3 regions of the Micromonospora sp. DT68 genome follow, and region 3 is predicted to be linked to each of the others. Evidence: riboswitches for the same ligand, from Rfam matches in the RefSeq annotation. Region 3 holds a riboswitch; each other region holds the start of a gene.
What was found. A riboswitch is a leader RNA that binds a small molecule or an ion and turns the genes downstream of it on or off. The one in region 3 is predicted to bind cyclic di-AMP.
Positions count from the first base shown of each region.

Region 1 (5,447 bases), on a different contig from region 3:
AGCAGGTCGAAGTAGTGATTCCAGTCCCAGTACGGCCCCGGGTCCCAGTGCATCCCGCGCACTGTCGCCGCTGTGGTGCCGGGCACGTTGTCGTGGCCGATGATGTGCTGACGGTCCAGCGGGATGCCCAGTCGCAGCGCGAGGTGCCGCACGAGCTTCGCCGACGTCCGGTACATCGCCTCGGTGTACCAGGTGCCCTGCGCGGCGAAGCCCTCGTGTTCGAGCCCGATCGCCTTGGCGTTGACGTACCAGTTGCCGGCGTGCCAGGCGACGTCCTTGGTCTTGACGTGCTGGGCGATGTGCCCGTCCACCGAGCGCAGCGTGTAGTGCCAGCTCACGTAGGTCGGGTCCTGGACGAGCTTCAGAGTGGTCGCCCAACTCCCCTCGGTGTCGTGGATGACGATGTACTCGATCTTCTGCCGCTTCGGCCGGTCGGAGAGGTCGTGGTTGCCGTAGTCCCCGTCCCCGAACGCCTGGTAGGGCGCCGGGATCCACTCACAGGAGATGGTGCGGGGGCACTCCAGCCCGTCCGGGCGGGCGAGCTTGCGCAGGCCCAGCCGGTCCAGCCAGGTGCGCTCCGGCCGTACCGTGCGGGCCGGCAGGGTGACCCGCTGGCCGTCGTCGGTCACCCGGGACTCGCCGGCGCCGATGGTGGTGAAGACCTCGTCGGCGAAGGCCGCCGCGGCGTCGGCGCTGTCCGCGCCGGCGTAGCGGGCCACCGCGCCGTACCAGGCCGCCGGGTCGGTGCCGGCTCCGACCGGCGCGCCAAGCTCCCGCTGGTACGACGCCAGCAGCGCCGCCCCGCCCCTGATGTTCGCGTTCGGGTCGGTACGCAGCGACTCCGGTGCCTCGCCGGTCAGCGCGGCGGCGGCGTCAACGGTTTGCAGGGCGGCGCTGGACGGCGCGGGGTCAGCGGTTGCGCGAGGTGCCAGCGCGGTACGCGAGTCGTCGCCGCGCGGGTCCTCGGCGCCGGTGTCGTGGTGGCCGCCGCGGGGCAGGGCTGTCACGTGTCGGGCGTCGGTCAGGTGCATCGGGCCGTAGCCGCCGCTGGTGCTGGGTGTGCCGGCGTTGCTGTCCCAGCGGGACTCCAGATAGGAGACGCCGAGCAGCACGTCGGCCGGTACGCCGTACTCGCTCGCTGCGGCGGCGTACCGCTGCTGGCGGTCGGCGGTGGGTGCGGCGGCGACCGGACCGGAGGGCAGTGGCACCGCGGTCGCGGCGACCACGGCGGTGACCAGCAGTGCGCGTCGGCGGGACGGCAGGGTTGGACGGTGCATCGAACCCCCTAGATTGCGTGGGTGACTGTGAGGTCACCCTCCCGCCGGCCGGGAGCCTGCGTCAATACCTTTCCATGTATGGACTCCTGTGGAAAAAAACCTTCGCACGCGGTCCGTGACCCCGCAGAATCGCCACGGAGTGTCACTGGCGCACGGGTTGCGGATCGGTAACGGTCATCTCTACTCTGGTCAATCGTCGGCCCGGTAGCAGGTCTGCCCATCCCGGGCGGTAACGGACCGGCACCGCCGAGTCGCTTGAAGAACGAGCCGGGGACCCAGGTTCCCCCGGGGTGAATCCGCAGATCCTGCGGTAGGGCGCCGACTTCCCGCCCGAACCCGTCAGCTAACCCGGTAGGCGGTCAGGAAGAAGGAGTACGGAACCCCGGTGGCACTCCATGCCCCGCGGCCGTCGTCCGAGCGGTCGGCCTCAGCCGACCCCCTGCCGATCGTGCCGCGTCAACGCTGGCCCCGCTTCACCACAGCTCTTGCCGCCCTTGTCGGCGTCGCCGTCGTCCTGACCAGCAGCGCCACTGCGGCGCACGCGGACCCGTCCGTCGCCGAGATCGAACGCCAGATCGACGCCGACTGGAACAAGCTCGAACCGATCATCGAACGGCACAACGCCACCCGCACCGAGCTGGCCGCAAAGCGCAAGCAGGCGAACGCGCTGGCCGCCCGGATGGCCCCGTTGCAGCGCCAGGTCGACGCGGCCATGGACAAGGTCAGCGCCCTGGCCGTCCGCGCGTACATGGGTGAGAACGTCTCCACTGTCAACGCGATGCTCGGCAGCCGCTCGCCCAGCGAGATGGTCGGCCAGCTGGAAATGCTCGACCGGTTCGCCCACAACCAGCAGCAGGACGTCAAGCAGGTGGCCGACCTGCGCGACGAGTTGGCCCGGCAGAAGGCGCCGCTGGACGAGCTGGTCGCCGAACTGACCCTGACCGAGGCTCAGCTCGCGGCGAAGAAGAAGCAGATCAACGCCGAGATCGACAAGCTCCAGAAGCTGCGCCTCAAGGTGTACGGCAATGGCGGCGGCGGTCCGCTGCGTCCGGCGCCCTGCCCGGCCAGCTACCCCGGCGGCGGGGCGGGTACGGCTGTCAAGTTCGCCTGCGCCCAGATCGGCAAGCCCTACGTGTGGGGCGCCGAGGGCCCGAACTCGTACGACTGCTCCGGGCTGATGCTTGCCGCGTGGGCCAAGGCCGGCGTGTCACTGCCGCACAACGCCGCGCAGCAGAGCCGGGTGACAAAGGACGTCAGCCGCGCCGACCTGCGCCCCGGTGACCTGGTCTTCTACTACAGCGACATCCACCACGTGGGCATGTACGTCGGCGACGGCTGGGTGGTGCACGCCTCCCAGGCCGGTCAACCCGTCAAGATGAAGAAGGTCGACGACGGCCCGATCCACAGCTACGGCCGCCCCGGCTGAGATGTAAGGAGGGGCCCCTTCCTAACGCCTCAGGTAGAGGAGGGGCCCCTTGTTAACACCGAGCTGTCGAGCGGCTCAACGGGTCGGCCAGGCCCGCCAGTTCTGCCAGGAGCGGCTCGGCGTCGGCCCCCGCTGGCCCTGGTAGCGCGAGCCGTAGACCACCGAGCCGTACGGGTGCTCGGCCGGCGAGGAGAGCCGGAAGATGCAGAGCTGCCCGATCTTCATGCCCGGCCAGAGGGTGATCGGCAGGTTCGCCACGTTCGACAACTCCAGCGTCACGTGACCGGAGAAGCCCGGATCGATGAAGCCGGCGGTGGAGTGGGTGAGCAGGCCGAGACGGCCCAGGCTGGACTTGCCCTCCAGGCGGCCGGCGAGCTGCTCGCCGAGGGAGATCACCTCAAGCGTCGAGGCGAGCACGAACTCGCCCGGGTGCAGCACGAACGGTTCGCCGTCGGGCACCTCGACCACCGAGGTCAGGTCGTCCTGCTGCATGGCCGGATCGATGTGTGTGTAGAGATGGTTGTTGAAGACCCGGAACAGCCTGTCGAGTCTCACGTCGATGCTGGACGGTTGAACCAGAGTGGGCTCGAATGGCTCCAGGCCCAGCGTGCCGGCCTTGATCTCGGTGACCAGGTCCCGGTCGGAGAGCAGCATCGGACCACCATAGCGAGGCAGCCGGTGACCAGCGTGTCGAGGTCGCCCCTCGTACATTTGTTCGATAGAATGCCCGCATGGCTTCCTGGTCCGATTTTGCCGCCGACGAGCCCCGCCTCGCCGACGGGATCCGCGTTCTCCTGCAGCAGTACGGGCCGGGCTTCGGCTATCTGGCCACTGTCCGCGCCGACGGCGGTCCCCGCGTCCATCCGGTGTCCCCGGTCATCACCGACGAGGGCCTGTTCTGCTTCATCATCGACTCGCCGAAGCGCCGCGACCTCGAACGCGACGGCCGTTACGCCCTGCACTCGTTCCCGCCGGAGGAGAGCGACGACGAGGCGTACGTGGCGGGGCACGCCTCGCCGGTGACCGACCCGGCCCAGGTGGCCCGGCTGGCGCAGACCGCCCGAGCCGAGCCGCAGGTCGACTGGCGGCTCTTCGAGTTCACCATCGACGTGGCGATGCTGACCCGCCGCGAGCACCAGATCACCGGCATTCCCGGTCTCCCGCCGAGCCGTCCGGCCGTTCGGGTCTGGCTCGACCCGCGAGCCCCGGCGGCCGCGCCGCTCGGCGTACCCCAGGCTCGCCCGACCCGGCTCAGCCGCGACGTCAAGTGCACGACGGCCGCCGCCTGACCACGGCCCTAAAACGCTGGTGCCGGCTCCGTCGTGACGGAGCCGGCACCAGGTGTACGCGGGAGAGCTACGCCGCGCGGTACGCGTTCCAGGCGGTCAGCATGCGGCTGGCCTGCCCAGGGGTGAACTGGTACATGCACGAGTCGTAGGTGTAGTCCATGAAGTTGGTGATCGGGTCCAGGCCGGCCGCCGAGCAGGTGTTCCGCCCGGTCGGGCACTGGTAGGCCGGCGACGCCTCGGCCGGGGTGTCGCTGACGCTGTCACCCGAGCCACCGCAGCCGCCCTGGAAGGTGTGGTACAGGTTCAGCCAGTGCCCCACCTCGTGGGTGCCGGTGTCGCCCTGGTTGTAGTTGGTCGAGGTGCCGCCCGGCAGCGACTCGTTCAGCACGACCACGCCGTCCATGCTGCTCAGGTTGCGCTGCGGGAAGGTCGCCCAGCCCAGCAGGTTGTTGCTCAACTCGCCGAGGTAGACGTTGAGAGTGTTCTTGCCGCCGGTCCGCAGCGAGGACTTCATCGACCGCTCCGCCGACGAGCCCTGCACGATCGGATACCACGACGGGTTCGTCACCCGGTTGATCCTGTCGAGCCGGAAGGCGAACGCGGTGACCGCGCCGCCGGTCGCACCGGCGTACGCCTGGTTGAGGACGTTGATCTGCGAGGTGATCATCGAGTCCGGGATGTTGCCGCCCGCGCGTGTGGTGTTCTCCTGGATCACGTGCACCACCACCGGGATGGTGACAGTGGCCAGCGCCGTCGCGCCAGCACCCGTCCGATAGTTGGCGCGCTCCCGCAGCGCCGCCGCCATGTCGGCTTCCCGCTCGCGGACCTGGTTGATGGTCAACTCGTTAGGGTCGTGCTTGGCCGCGCCGCCGGGCTTCATCCGGGCGTTGGCGTGGCTGTCGGCCGGCTCCACGCAGGCGCCGTCGGGCGCTGCCGAGAAAGCCGAAGCGGCCGGAACGACACCCACCGCAGCGGTGCTGAGCAGCAGCGCGAGGGTTGTCGATGCGACACCGGCGGCACGCCGGGTCAGCAGGTTGGGACGGAGTCCCATGAGCCCACCTCTTTCTGGCGGCGCGGCAGGGGGTGTGTCACGCCAAGGCTGAGAACGTGGGGCAGACGTTACAACCCATCGATGCATTTGAGAACGACCATATGTTGCCGTCTGGAAACTTCTTGACGGCCGTGCCCGGCCGTCGGCGGCTCGGGGTGCCTGGGTGCACCGGCTCGGCGACTCGGGTACAGTGGTGCCGCCTGCGGGTGTAGTTCAATGGCAGAACATCAGCTTCCCAAGCTGACAGTGCGGGTTCGATTCCCGTCACCCGCTCCAACGTACGAAGCCCTGGTCAGGATCTGAGTCCCGACCAGGGCTTTCGCGTTGCCGGGAGAGCCGAAACCGGCGTGGGCACATCAGTGCGCCTCAGGACTTGCGAATCTGCCGAAGTGACTGCCTTGTCC
Region 1 covers NZ_JBNCNZ010000003.1:181,337-186,783, reverse strand. Annotated here, with positions in the region: gene ACPXB1_RS07055 (N-acetylmuramoyl-L-alanine amidase) at 1-1,277, opposite strand, end outside; cyclic di-AMP (ydaO/yuaA leader) riboswitch at 1,512-1,649, shown strand; gene ACPXB1_RS07050 (NlpC/P60 family protein) at 1,726-2,703, shown strand; gene dcd (dCTP deaminase) at 2,779-3,357, opposite strand; gene ACPXB1_RS07040 (pyridoxamine 5'-phosphate oxidase family protein) at 3,435-3,992, shown strand; gene ACPXB1_RS07035 (zinc metalloprotease) at 4,060-5,043, opposite strand; tRNA gene ACPXB1_RS07030 (tRNA-Gly) at 5,246-5,319, shown strand.
Region 1: another riboswitch for cyclic di-AMP. It lies ahead of ACPXB1_RS07050 (NlpC/P60 family protein); the one in region 3 lies ahead of ACPXB1_RS16405 (C39 family peptidase).

Region 2 (5,447 bases), on a different contig from region 3:
GACCACCTCGTCCACGGCGTACGACAAGCTGACAGTGCGGATGGGCTCGACCACGCTGGCGACGTACTCGAACCTCAACGCCTCCAGCAGCTACGTCCAGCGCACGCTCAACGTCGCCGCGTACGCCGGCCAGACGGTGACGCTGACGTTCACCGGTACCGAGGACTCGTCGTTGCAGACGAGCTTCGTGATCGACGACGTGACGCTTCAGGCGAGCTGACCGCGTACCCGCTGTAGTGGGCCGCCGCCGGGAACACCCGGCGGCGGCCCGTCGCGTCGAGGGGTCAGGGGAGCTGCGGGTAGAGCGCGCCCACCCCGCCGGCGAGCCCGGCCTGAACCTGCCGACTGGTGTCGTCGGCGACGATCTCGTACGCGTCGGACTCGATGCCGTCGACGGCGATCCGGGCGATGGTGGCGGGGTCGGACTTCGGGCCGGTGACGTGGGTGGCCATGTCGGTGTCCATGTAGCCGACGTGCAGGCCGGCGACCCGGATGCCCCGCTCGGCGAGCTGGACGCGCAGCGCGTTGGTCATCGCCCACTCGGCCGACTTCGCGGCCCCGTACGCCCCGGAGGAGGGGAAGTTCAGCCAGGACAGCACGGAGAGCACGTTGAGGATCGTCCCGCCGCCGTTGCCGGCGATGCCGGGCGTGAAGGCCCGGACCATCGACAGGGTGCCGAGGTAGTTGGTCTCCAGTTCGAGCCGTACGAGGTCCAGGTCGCCGTCGATCAGGTCGGTGTGGGACTCGATGCCGGCGTTGTTGATCAGGAGGTTCACGTCGCCGGCCAGCTCGGCGGCGGCGGCCACCGAGGCGGGGTCGGTGATGTCGAGGCGTACCGGCGTCACGCCGGACAGGTCGACGGTGTCCGGGTTGCGGGCGCAGGCGTAGACGGTCGCGCCGCGGGCGAGCAGCTCGGCGGCCAGGTGCCTGCCGAAGCCGCGGTTGGCGCCGGTGACGAGGGCGGTGCTTCCAGCAATCTTCATGGGCGTCACGCTATCGGACCTGACTTTTGTCAAGCAAAGTCAGATAGGTCACGCGACGGCCCGGCTCGATCGGGAATACGACCCGGATGCGGCCACCGCCCCGCCCGTGACGGCTCGTATCCTTTCGGCGAACCTCCGCACGAGCCGAGAAGGGAGACGGTGTGAGCAACCAGGCCGAGACATTGGAGTTCCAGGCTGAGGCGCGTCAGCTCCTGCAGTTGGTGGTCCACTCGATCTATTCGAACAAGGACGTCTTCCTGCGGGAACTCATCTCGAACGCGTCCGACGCGCTGGACAAGCTGCGGCTGGCCACGCTTGTCGACAAGGACCTCGTCGCCGACACCGACGACCTGCACGTCGCCATCGAGGTCGACAGGGACGCCCGCACCCTGACCGTCCGGGACAACGGCATCGGCATGACCCGCGACGAGGTGGTCGGGCTGATCGGCACGATCGCCAAGTCCGGCACCGCCGAGCTGCTGCGCCAACTACGGGAGTCCGCCGACGCCCGCGCCTCGCAGGACCTGATCGGCCAGTTCGGCGTCGGCTTCTACGCCGCGTTCATGGTCGCCGACCGGGTGACCCTGCTGACCCGCAAGGCCGGCGAGACCGGCGGCACCCGCTGGGAGTCCACAGGCGAGGGGACGTACTCGATCGAGCCGGTCGCCGAGGCGCCCCAGGGCACCGCGGTGACCCTGCACCTCAAGCCCGCCGACACCGAGGACAACCTGCACGACTACACCGCCGAGTGGACCATCCGCGAGATCGTCAAGCGATACTCCGACTTCATCGCCTGGCCGATCCGGATGACCGTCGAACGCCCCGGCGCCGACGGCGCGGACCCCACCAGCGAGGTGCAGACCCTCAACTCGATGAAGGCGCTCTGGGCGCGACCCCGCGACGAGGTCGACGCCGCCGAGTACAACGAGTTCTACAAGCACGTCAGCCACGACTGGGCCGACCCGCTCGAGGTCGTACACATGAAGGGCGAGGGCACCTTCGAGTACGAGGCGCTGCTCTTCCTGCCCAGCCACGCCCCACTGGACCTGTTCTCCCCGCAGGGCTGCCGGGGCGTCCAGCTCTACGTCAAGCGCGTCTTCATCATGGACGACTGCGTGGCGCTGGTCCCCACCTACCTACGCTTCGTCAAGGGCGTGGTCGACGCCCACGACCTGTCGCTGAACATCTCCCGCGAGATCCTCCAGCAGGACCGCCAGATCCAGATCGTCCGCCGCCGCCTGGTGAAGAAGGTCCTCGCCGCTGTCAAGGACCTCAAGGCCAACCACGCCGAGCGCTACCAGACCTTCTGGAAGGAGTTCGGCACTGTCGTCAAGGAAGGGCTCATCGACGACACCGACAACCGCGACACCCTGCTGGAGATCCTGTCGCTGGCCTCCACCCACGACCCGGCCGAGCTCACCGACCTGGCCGGCTACGTCTCCCGGATGAAGGACGGCCAGAGCGACATCTGGTACGCCACCGGCGACTCCCGGGCCACCATCGAGAACTCCCCGCACCTGGAGGCGTTCCGGGCCAAGGGCCACGAGGTGCTGCTGCTCACCGACCCTGTCGACGAGGTGTGGGTGGAGCGGGTCGGCACGTACGACGGTCGGCCGCTGCGCTCGATCGCCAAGGGCGAGGTCGACCTCGACACCGACGAGGAGAAGCAGCAGGCCGAAGCCGAGCGCGAGCAGCAGCGGCAGGAGTTCGCGGCGCTCGTGGACTGGCTGGGCACGACACTTTCCGACAGCGTCCGGGAGGTCCGCCTGTCGTCGCGGCTCACCACCTCACCGGCCTGTGTGGTGGGTGACGCGCACGACCTCACGCCGACACTGGAGAAGATGTACCGGGCGATGGGGCACGAGATCCCGTCGACGAAGCGCATCCTGGAGATCAATCCCGGTCATCCTCTGGTAGCCGCTCTGCGCAAGGCTCACGAGCAGGGCGATTCCGCCGAGACCCTCACCGAAACCGCCGAGCTGCTGTACGGCCTCGCGGTACTCGCCGAGGGTGGCGACCTGGCCGACCCGGCCCGCTTCACCCGTACGCTCGCCGACCGGCTCGCCCGCACTCTGTAGGGAGGTGCCCCGGCCGGTGGTGACCCGCGTTGTCGGGCTCCACCGGCCGGGGAACGGCCGACCTGATCGGAAGCGGTCCATCATGGTCGCTGCACAGCTGAACGCCGCCCGCAACCGCTGAGCGCGCCGCTCAGCGTGCCCCGGTGAAGAACTTCACAGGGGTTGGGCGATCGATGCCGGCCGTGCCTAACGTCGGTCGGGTCCGCCACTGCGGACGCCACGACCGGTAACGCCAAATCCTGCCCCCGGTCGTCGGAACCCAGTCACCCGGGCAGGAGCGGGGGACCCAAACGTTCCTCGGTGCATCGTCACCTCGGGGTGAAGCCGCCACCGTGCGGCCGGGCTCCTCGGCCCGAACCCGACAGCTCACCTCGCCGGCGTGGAGGAAGCACACTCATGACGTCTGTCTACACCCCCCGTCATCGACGGGTCAGCACCCGCCGCATCGCCGTCGGCACCCTGGCCGTCGGCGCGGTCACCGGCGCCGTGGCGCTCTTCGGCCCGGCCGCACCTGCCCAGGCGGCCGTCAACTGGGACGCCATCGCCAAGTGCGAGTCCGGTGGCAACTGGAAGATCAACACCGGCAACGGCTACTACGGCGGGTTGCAGTTCTCGCAGAGCACCTGGGCCGGCTACGGCGGCAAGAAGTACGCCGCCCGCGCCGACCTGGCCAGCCGCGGCGAGCAGATCGCCATCGCCGAGAAGGTGCTCAAGGGGCAGGGCATCGGCGCGTGGCCGACCTGCGGCAAGAAGGCCGGTGCGTCGGGCGGCTCCGCCACCAAGTCCTCGACGAAGCCCACCACGAAGTCGAAGTCCACCGCCAAGTCGAAGTCCACTCCGAAGGCCGACAAGCCCGCCCAGCGGTCGTCGCGCGGTGAGCAGCCGGCGACCCGCAGCAACAAGCGCACCGCCCCGGCGGCCAGCGGCGACACCTACGTGGTGAAGTCCGGCGACACCCTGTCGGAGATCGCCCAGAGCCACCAGCAGGACGGCGGCTGGCAGGCCCTCTACGAGCGCAACCGGCAGGTCGTCGGCTCGGACCCGGGCCTGATCTTCCCCGGGCAGCGGCTCAGCCTCTGACGTACGACCCAGCGGGCGCCCGATCGGATTCCGGTCGGGCGCTCGCTGGCGTGTCGCTGTCGTGGCGGAGGCGTCAGGCTGCCGAAGCCCGCGACGCCGATACCGCTTCGCCGGACCGGGTTCGCCGCGGGTGGAAGGACTCCTGGGTGGACCAGTTGTCAGGTGTCTCGTCGTGGCCGTCCCACTGCTGGGCGGCCGTCGGCGGTGTCTCGGCCCCGCCTCGAGCGAGCCGCAGCGACTGTTCAGCGTTGCCGCGTGCCGCGCATGGGTACGGTTCCCCGGCGCAGAGCAGGTTGCCGCAGACGCCGTCCTCGGTCGGCTCGTGGGCGTCGAGCACGTCGAGCGCCAGCTGCCACAGCAGCGGGTCGGTCACGTCGTGCGGACGCTCGGCACGCCGGCTCGCGCGGTTGCTGCTGTCGTCGGACATGGTGGTCCCCCCTCAGGCTGATCGTCACAACGTCTCCGATCATGCCGCCGCTAAACCCTCCAGCAGCTGTGATATCCGCCGCCACCAGGGAGATCAGTCCGGCAGAAGGGGCATTTCGACGCCCGGATCCCGGCCTAGCAGCACCGCGCGGGTCACGGCAGTCGACCCGAACCGGTCCCGAACCGCGTCCACGGCGGCGTCCAGGTTGGCCCCCGGGACGGCGTCGAACGGCAACTCCGGTTGCACAGGGTTGTCGTCGAGGTTGCCCACCGACACGCCGATCAGCGTGATGCCCCGCCTGTCGATCTCCGGCAGCGCAGCATGCAGCAGCGCCCGCGCGGCAGCGAGCAGGGGCGTGGTGTCAGCTGTCGCCTTGCGCACCGTGTGCGAGCGGGTCGCCCGGGTGTAGTCGCCGAAGCGCAGCCGCAGCAGCACCGTGCGCCCGGACCGGCCGGCCGCCCGCATCCGTCGGGTGACCCGGTCGACAAGGCCCGCCAGGATGGCGTCCAACTCCGTGGCCGCGTGCGGAGTGCGACTCAGCGCGTGCTGCGCGCCCATCGAGCCGCGCCGCCGGCCGACCTGCACCGCCCGCGGGTCACGGTTGTGCGCCAGGGCGTGCAGGTGCCGGCCGGCGCCCGCACCGAGCAGGGACACCAACGCCGCCTCGCCGAGTCGGGCGACCTCGCCGACGGTACGGATCCGGCGCTCCCGCAACTTCGCGGCCGTGACCGGGCCGACGCCCCAGAGTCGCTCCACCGGCAGCGGGTGCAGGAACGCCATCTCGGCATCCGGCGCGACGACAAGCAGCCCGTCCGGCTTCGCCACCCCGCTGGCCACCTTCGCCAGGAACTTCGTACGCGCCACCCCCACGGTGATCGG
Region 2 covers NZ_JBNCNZ010000006.1:385,451-390,897, forward strand. Annotated here, with positions in the region: gene ACPXB1_RS14350 (M28 family peptidase) at 1-220, shown strand, start outside; gene ACPXB1_RS14355 (SDR family oxidoreductase) at 285-983, opposite strand; gene htpG (molecular chaperone HtpG) at 1,145-3,061, shown strand; cyclic di-AMP (ydaO/yuaA leader) riboswitch at 3,282-3,455, shown strand; gene ACPXB1_RS14365 (transglycosylase family protein) at 3,458-4,141, shown strand; gene ACPXB1_RS14370 (hypothetical protein) at 4,215-4,568, opposite strand; gene dinB (DNA polymerase IV) at 4,662-5,447, opposite strand, start outside.
Region 2: another riboswitch for cyclic di-AMP. It lies ahead of ACPXB1_RS14365 (transglycosylase family protein); the one in region 3 lies ahead of ACPXB1_RS16405 (C39 family peptidase).

Region 3 (5,447 bases):
GCGCTGCTGGTGTTCGGCTTCCACGCCGGCACCATGCGGATCATCGCCGAGCCGGACTTCAAGGCCGTTGTCGACGCGGTGTTCTCCCTCGGCCTGTCCGGGGTGCAGTTCTTCTTCATCCTGAGTGGCTTCGTGCTCGTCTGGTCGGCCCGCCCGGGCGACTCACGGCTCGCCTTCTGGCGACGGCGGGTCGCCAAGATCTATCCGAATCACCTGGTGTTGTGGGCGGCGGCGCTGCTTGTCGCCTGGTGGTTCGCCGACCCGGTGCTGCCGGCGGTGGCACTGGAGAACCTGCTGCTGTTGCAGGCGTGGGATCCCCGGCCGGGCTGGTTCTACAGCATCAACACGGTGAGCTGGTCGCTCTCCTGCGAGTTCTTCTTCTACCTCTGCCTGCCGCTGGCGCTGCCTCTGCTGCGCCGGGCCCGTCCGGCGGTGCTGTGGACGCTGATCGTCGCGCTGCCCCTGCTGATCCTCGCGCTCTGGCCGGCCCAGCAGTTGGTGCCGGAGGTCAGCCGGTGGTGGTTCACGCAGATCTTCCCGCCCGTACGGTCGCTGGAGTTCTGGCTGGGCGCGGTGGCGGCCGAGCTGATGCGTCGGGGTCTCTGGCGTGGCCCCGGGCTGACGACGGCCACCGTGATCTTCGTGGCGACCTGGGTGGCCGCCTCACAGTGGATCCGCGCCGAACTGTGGACCACCCTGCTCGCCGTCGTGTACCTGCTGGTGATCACGGCCGCCGCGGACGCGGACGTGCGGGACCGGCGCTCGCCGTGGCGGTCCCGTCCGCTGGTGTGGCTCGGCGAGGTCTCCTTCGCCTTCTATCTGGTGCACGTGCTGGTGATGACGAGTGTGCTGCGGTGGAGCGGGGACTGGGGGACGGGCTTCCAAGGCTGGCGCGGCCCGGCTGTGGTGCTCGGGTTCCTTGTGGTCAGCCTGGTCCTGGCCGGGTTGCTGCACCGCTACGTCGAGACTCCGCTGATGCGCCGACTGGCACCGCGCCGCCCGGCCCGTCCGCCGGCCGTTCCCCGGCAACGGACCACGGCCACCGAAGCCGGGGGCGAAAAGCCCGACGACCGATCGACGTACGCCGACTCGCGCTGACGGGTCCAACCTGGTCAGACGCGGTCCGGCGCGGCGTGCGTCGACACGCCCGGCGCCCGATGCGCCCGGTTCGTGCCGGCGGTAGCGTCGGACCGAACGCGTGCGGCTTCCCATCGCAATGCTCTCCCGCCGAGGTGCCGACCATGGAGACCGTCGTCTTCTACGAGTTCCTGACCGAGGTGCCGCAGGCCGCCGCCATCTGGTCGGCCTTGCTCCTGCTGACACTGACAGTGCTCGCCGTCCTGGTGGCCCGTCCGGAGCGGGACTCGACGGCCGCCGAACGGGACAGGGCGGCCGTCGAGCCGCCGCCCACCGCCCGTGAGGCCGCCGCCGCCGAGGCCGCCGACCTGCGCCGGTACGCCGAGGAGGTGGCCGTCGCCGCGGCCCGCGCGGCGCAGACCGCCCGACGACGGCGTGCGGACTGGCTGACCGCTCAGGAGCAGGTGGAGCAGATCTGGGTGCGGTACGACGAGGCGGACGCCGCGGCCCGACGCTTCGCCGGTGCCGGAGCGCTGCCCACCCCGCGAACCCCGCGCACCCCCGCCGAGTACGCCACCCGGGAGCGTTACCTGCACCGGGCTGCGATGGCCGCGTACTGGCGGGGGGATCTGACCATGCGGCAGCTCGGCGACGTGTTCGGCCAGCGGCACGGCTGGGATCCGCGTCGGCACCCGGTGGAGCAGGAGGTGCTGCTCAGCCGGGCGGTCCGGGAGACGCGGCGGGCCGACTACGAGGCTGCCGCCGGGCGGGAACGGGCGGCCTGGCGCGACGCCGAGCTGGCGACGTCCGCTGCGCGTGCCCTGGCCGAGGAGGCCTACGCGGCGGCGGCCCGGTTGCGGCCGACCCGGGTGGCGGCCCGCCGCACCGTCCGTGTCGCGGTTCTTCCGGCGGCGGCGCGGTGGCGCCCGGCGCGGGTGGGCTGAAACGCCCCGATTATTCGGTGAGCCCGGTCACACGCGCGGGAAATCGGGCGGCTGACGCGTTCGGCCGGATTGTTCCCGCAGATCCGGCGGCATTGTCGACGGCCTGTCCGCTTGTCGACCTACGGTGCCTCCGTAACCGCTCGTCCCATCGAGTCACGTCAGCGGCAATACGCCCAGAAATTGTCGCCGCGTTCAAGGTTTACGCAGGTGAGCGAGGCTTGGCAGGGCTCAGGAGGGCCAGTAGGGTCATCCCGTCCGGTGCGGTAACCGATCGCGAATGGCGACGCCGCGCTGACCCGCTCAATCGTGATCAACGAACCGGGGACCCACAAGTACGTCCGGGGTGAATCCGCGAGCCACGGCCCGCGGTAGGGCGATCTTCCCGCCCGAATCCGTCAGCTAACCCGGTAGGCGGTGTCGGAAGGAGTTCCATCCCCATGCAGCACCCGCATACCCCTCGGCTATTCCTCCGCCTTCACGGCGTCGCGGTACCCACGCTTGTCCGCCTCGTGGCGGTGAGCTGACCCCCAGGGTCACCGCACTTTCCGCCCGGCCACGCCGGGCGTTCCCCTGAGCGGCTCCACCATCCGCGGACCACGGTCCGCGCGCTGGCGCGTGCCCGGATACCGGCTGCCCCCGGTGTGCCGCTCTCCCCCTGAACCGTGGAGGACCCGTGAAGCACACCCTGCAGCGTCAGCTGCGTCGCCTCGCCACCGAACGCCCGTACCAGATCGCCGTCGCCTCCGCCGCGGCCCTCGCCATCGCGACCACCACCGGCGCCCTGGTGGCCGGCGCCGATGAGGCCCCCGTCGGCCAGCACACCGCCTCGACCGTCGCCGAGATGCGCAGCGACACCGCCGCCTCCCGCGGCGACGCCCGGGTCGCGGACCCCTCGGCCAGCGCCGCCCCGACCAGCGCCAGCCCGAGCGCCGCCGCCCCCTCCGCAAGCGCCGCGTCGCCGGCCGCCAAGGCCAGCAGCGACCCGGACCTGACCGCCAGGAAGGCGGCGCCGAAGCCGCCCGCGACAAAGGTGCTCGACTTCCGCTACCAGGCGCAGAACACGTACTACAACTGCGGCCCGGCGGCCGTCCGCAACGCTCTCAGCGCCGCCGGCATCAACCGCACCCAGGACCAGTTGGGCGCCGAGCTGGGCACCACCGAGATGGGCACCAACTCGGCCCTGGACACCACCCGGGTGCTCAACGCCGAGGTGAAGGGCTCCCCGTACCGGACCCGGATGTTCGCCGGCTCGCCAAGCCCGGCCCAGATGGACCGTCTCCAGGCTGACGTCGTCGCCGCGATCACCGACGGCCGTGGCGTGGTGGCCAACGTGGCCGGGGACGCCGTCGACACGAACGGCGGCTGGCACTCCTTCGGCGGCGGGCACTACGTCGCAGTGGTGGGCTACAAGGACAACGGCCGTACCGTGCGGATCGCCGACTCGGCGAACGCGGCCTACGGCGAGTACTGGATGACCACGATCAACCTGGCCAACTGGATCGCTACCCGGGGCTACTCCGCCTGACCAGGCGTGAGACCCCACCAGACGCCGCGGGCGCCGTCTCCCACGAGGGCCGGCGCCCGCGGCGTCTTCGTCGACGCCGGGTCAGGACCGCGACGGATCTCGCTGCGAGCCGGTACGCCGTGGGAGACTGCGGCCGTGGTGGATGAATCGGGTGGTCACGCCGACCGTAGGCCGGTCCTGCTTCTGCTGCACGGCATGGGGGCGACAGGTGACGTCTGGCTGCCCTGGGCGCCGCTGCTGGAGCAGCACTGGCCCGGCAGGTGGCTGGCGCCCGACCTCGCCGGCCACGGCTGGTCGGAGCCACTTCCGACGTACTCCTTCGAGGGTTTCGCCAAGCGGATCGCCCAGGCCCTGGCGCCCGGCGACCGCATCGTGGTGCTCGGGCACTCGCTGGGTGGTGTGGTCGGCCTGGCGCTGGCCGCCCGCGCCGCCGGAACGCCAGTGGACGCCGTGGTGGGGCTCGGCATCAAGGCCGTCTGGACGCCGGACGAGCTGACCCGCGCCGCCGACGTCGCCGCCCGCCCGGTCAGCTGGTTCGCCAGCCGGGCCGAGGCGGCCCGTCGCTACCTGCGGGTCGCCGGGCTGACCGGCCTGATCCCGCCGGACCACCCGATGGTGGACGCCGGTCTGCGCCAGGTCGACGGCCGGTGGCGCCTGGCGATGGACACCGGCGCGTTCGCCGTCGGGGAGCCCGATCTCGCCGCGCTCCTGGCCGCGACCGACGTGCCTGTTGTGCTGGCGCGCGGCGAGCACGACACGATGGTCACCGACGCGCAGCTCAAGGAGTACGGGGTGCCGGTCGCCACGCTGCCCGGGCTCGGGCACAACGCGCACGTGGAGGACCCGGCTGCCGTGCTGGCGCTGCTGGACGCGTACCGCTGACGCTCGGCACGCCCTTGTCAGGCCAGCGGGGTGAGCTGCGCCGGCCGCTCGGTCGTGTGGTCCGTCGACGTCAACTCCCGGCGGGCGGCGGTCAGGAACGCCTCCGCGTACGACTCGGCGGGGAAGTCACCCAGGTAACGCCGGCGGGTCGCCCAGCGCGCCTCGGCCAGCGGGTCGGTGTCGAGCAGGGCGGTCAGCACCTCGTCGGCGTTGGACATGTCCCGGCGCAGCACGTAGCCCGACGCGGCCAGCGGGAAGTTCTCGGTGAACCGTTCGCCCTCGTTGCCCATGTCGGTGACGGCGTACGGCTTGCCGGAGTAGAGGTAGTCCGAGATGACCCCGGACACGTCGGAGATCAGCGCGTCGGAGCGGTTGACGCACTCGGTCAGGCTCAGCTCCCGGGCCGCCGCCCCGACCACGTGTGGCCGCCCGGTGCGGCTCCGGTCGGCGACCAGCAGCTCGGTGAGCCGGCCCAGCTGACGGGCTGACGCCGGGTTCTGCGTCGTGTACGGGTGGGCCCGCAGGATCACCGTCGCGCCGCGCGCCAGCAGCCGCCGCAGCAGTGCCTCGGCCACCGGCAGCGAGCAGTAGTCGGCGTCGGCGTGGTGCCCGGTCCAGGTCGGCGTGTAGAGCACGGTGGGCTGGGCCAGCCCGACGGTCGGCTCCGGGCGTACGTCGATCGACTCGACCTGCGGGCGGCCCACCACGACGAACTTCTCCGCCGGGATCTGCACGCCGGCGCGGGCGTACCTGTCGATCGCCGCCGGACCGGCCACGAAGATCCGGTCGAAGATTCCCGAGACCGGGTTGGCGCTGGGCGCCTTGTCGCTGTCGCCGTGGTGCAGCTGCACGTGGGTGAGCTGGGTGAACCGGATGCAGTGGCTGTTCTTCGCGCCGTGGTTGACGTAGAAGGCGGCGCGCAGGCTCGGCACCAGCGCCTCGTCCATGGTCCGCAGGGTGGGGCAGTAGACCACCGGCGCGCTTGTGGCCGCGGCGATCGGCGCGAGGAACTCCGGCTC
Region 3 covers NZ_JBNCNZ010000007.1:392,330-397,776, forward strand. Annotated here, with positions in the region: gene ACPXB1_RS16395 (acyltransferase family protein) at 1-1,098, shown strand, start outside; gene ACPXB1_RS16400 (hypothetical protein) at 1,242-2,021, shown strand; cyclic di-AMP (ydaO/yuaA leader) riboswitch at 2,309-2,450, shown strand; gene ACPXB1_RS16405 (C39 family peptidase) at 2,695-3,546, shown strand; gene ACPXB1_RS16410 (alpha/beta fold hydrolase) at 3,682-4,428, shown strand; gene ACPXB1_RS16415 (CDP-glycerol glycerophosphotransferase family protein) at 4,446-5,447, opposite strand, start outside.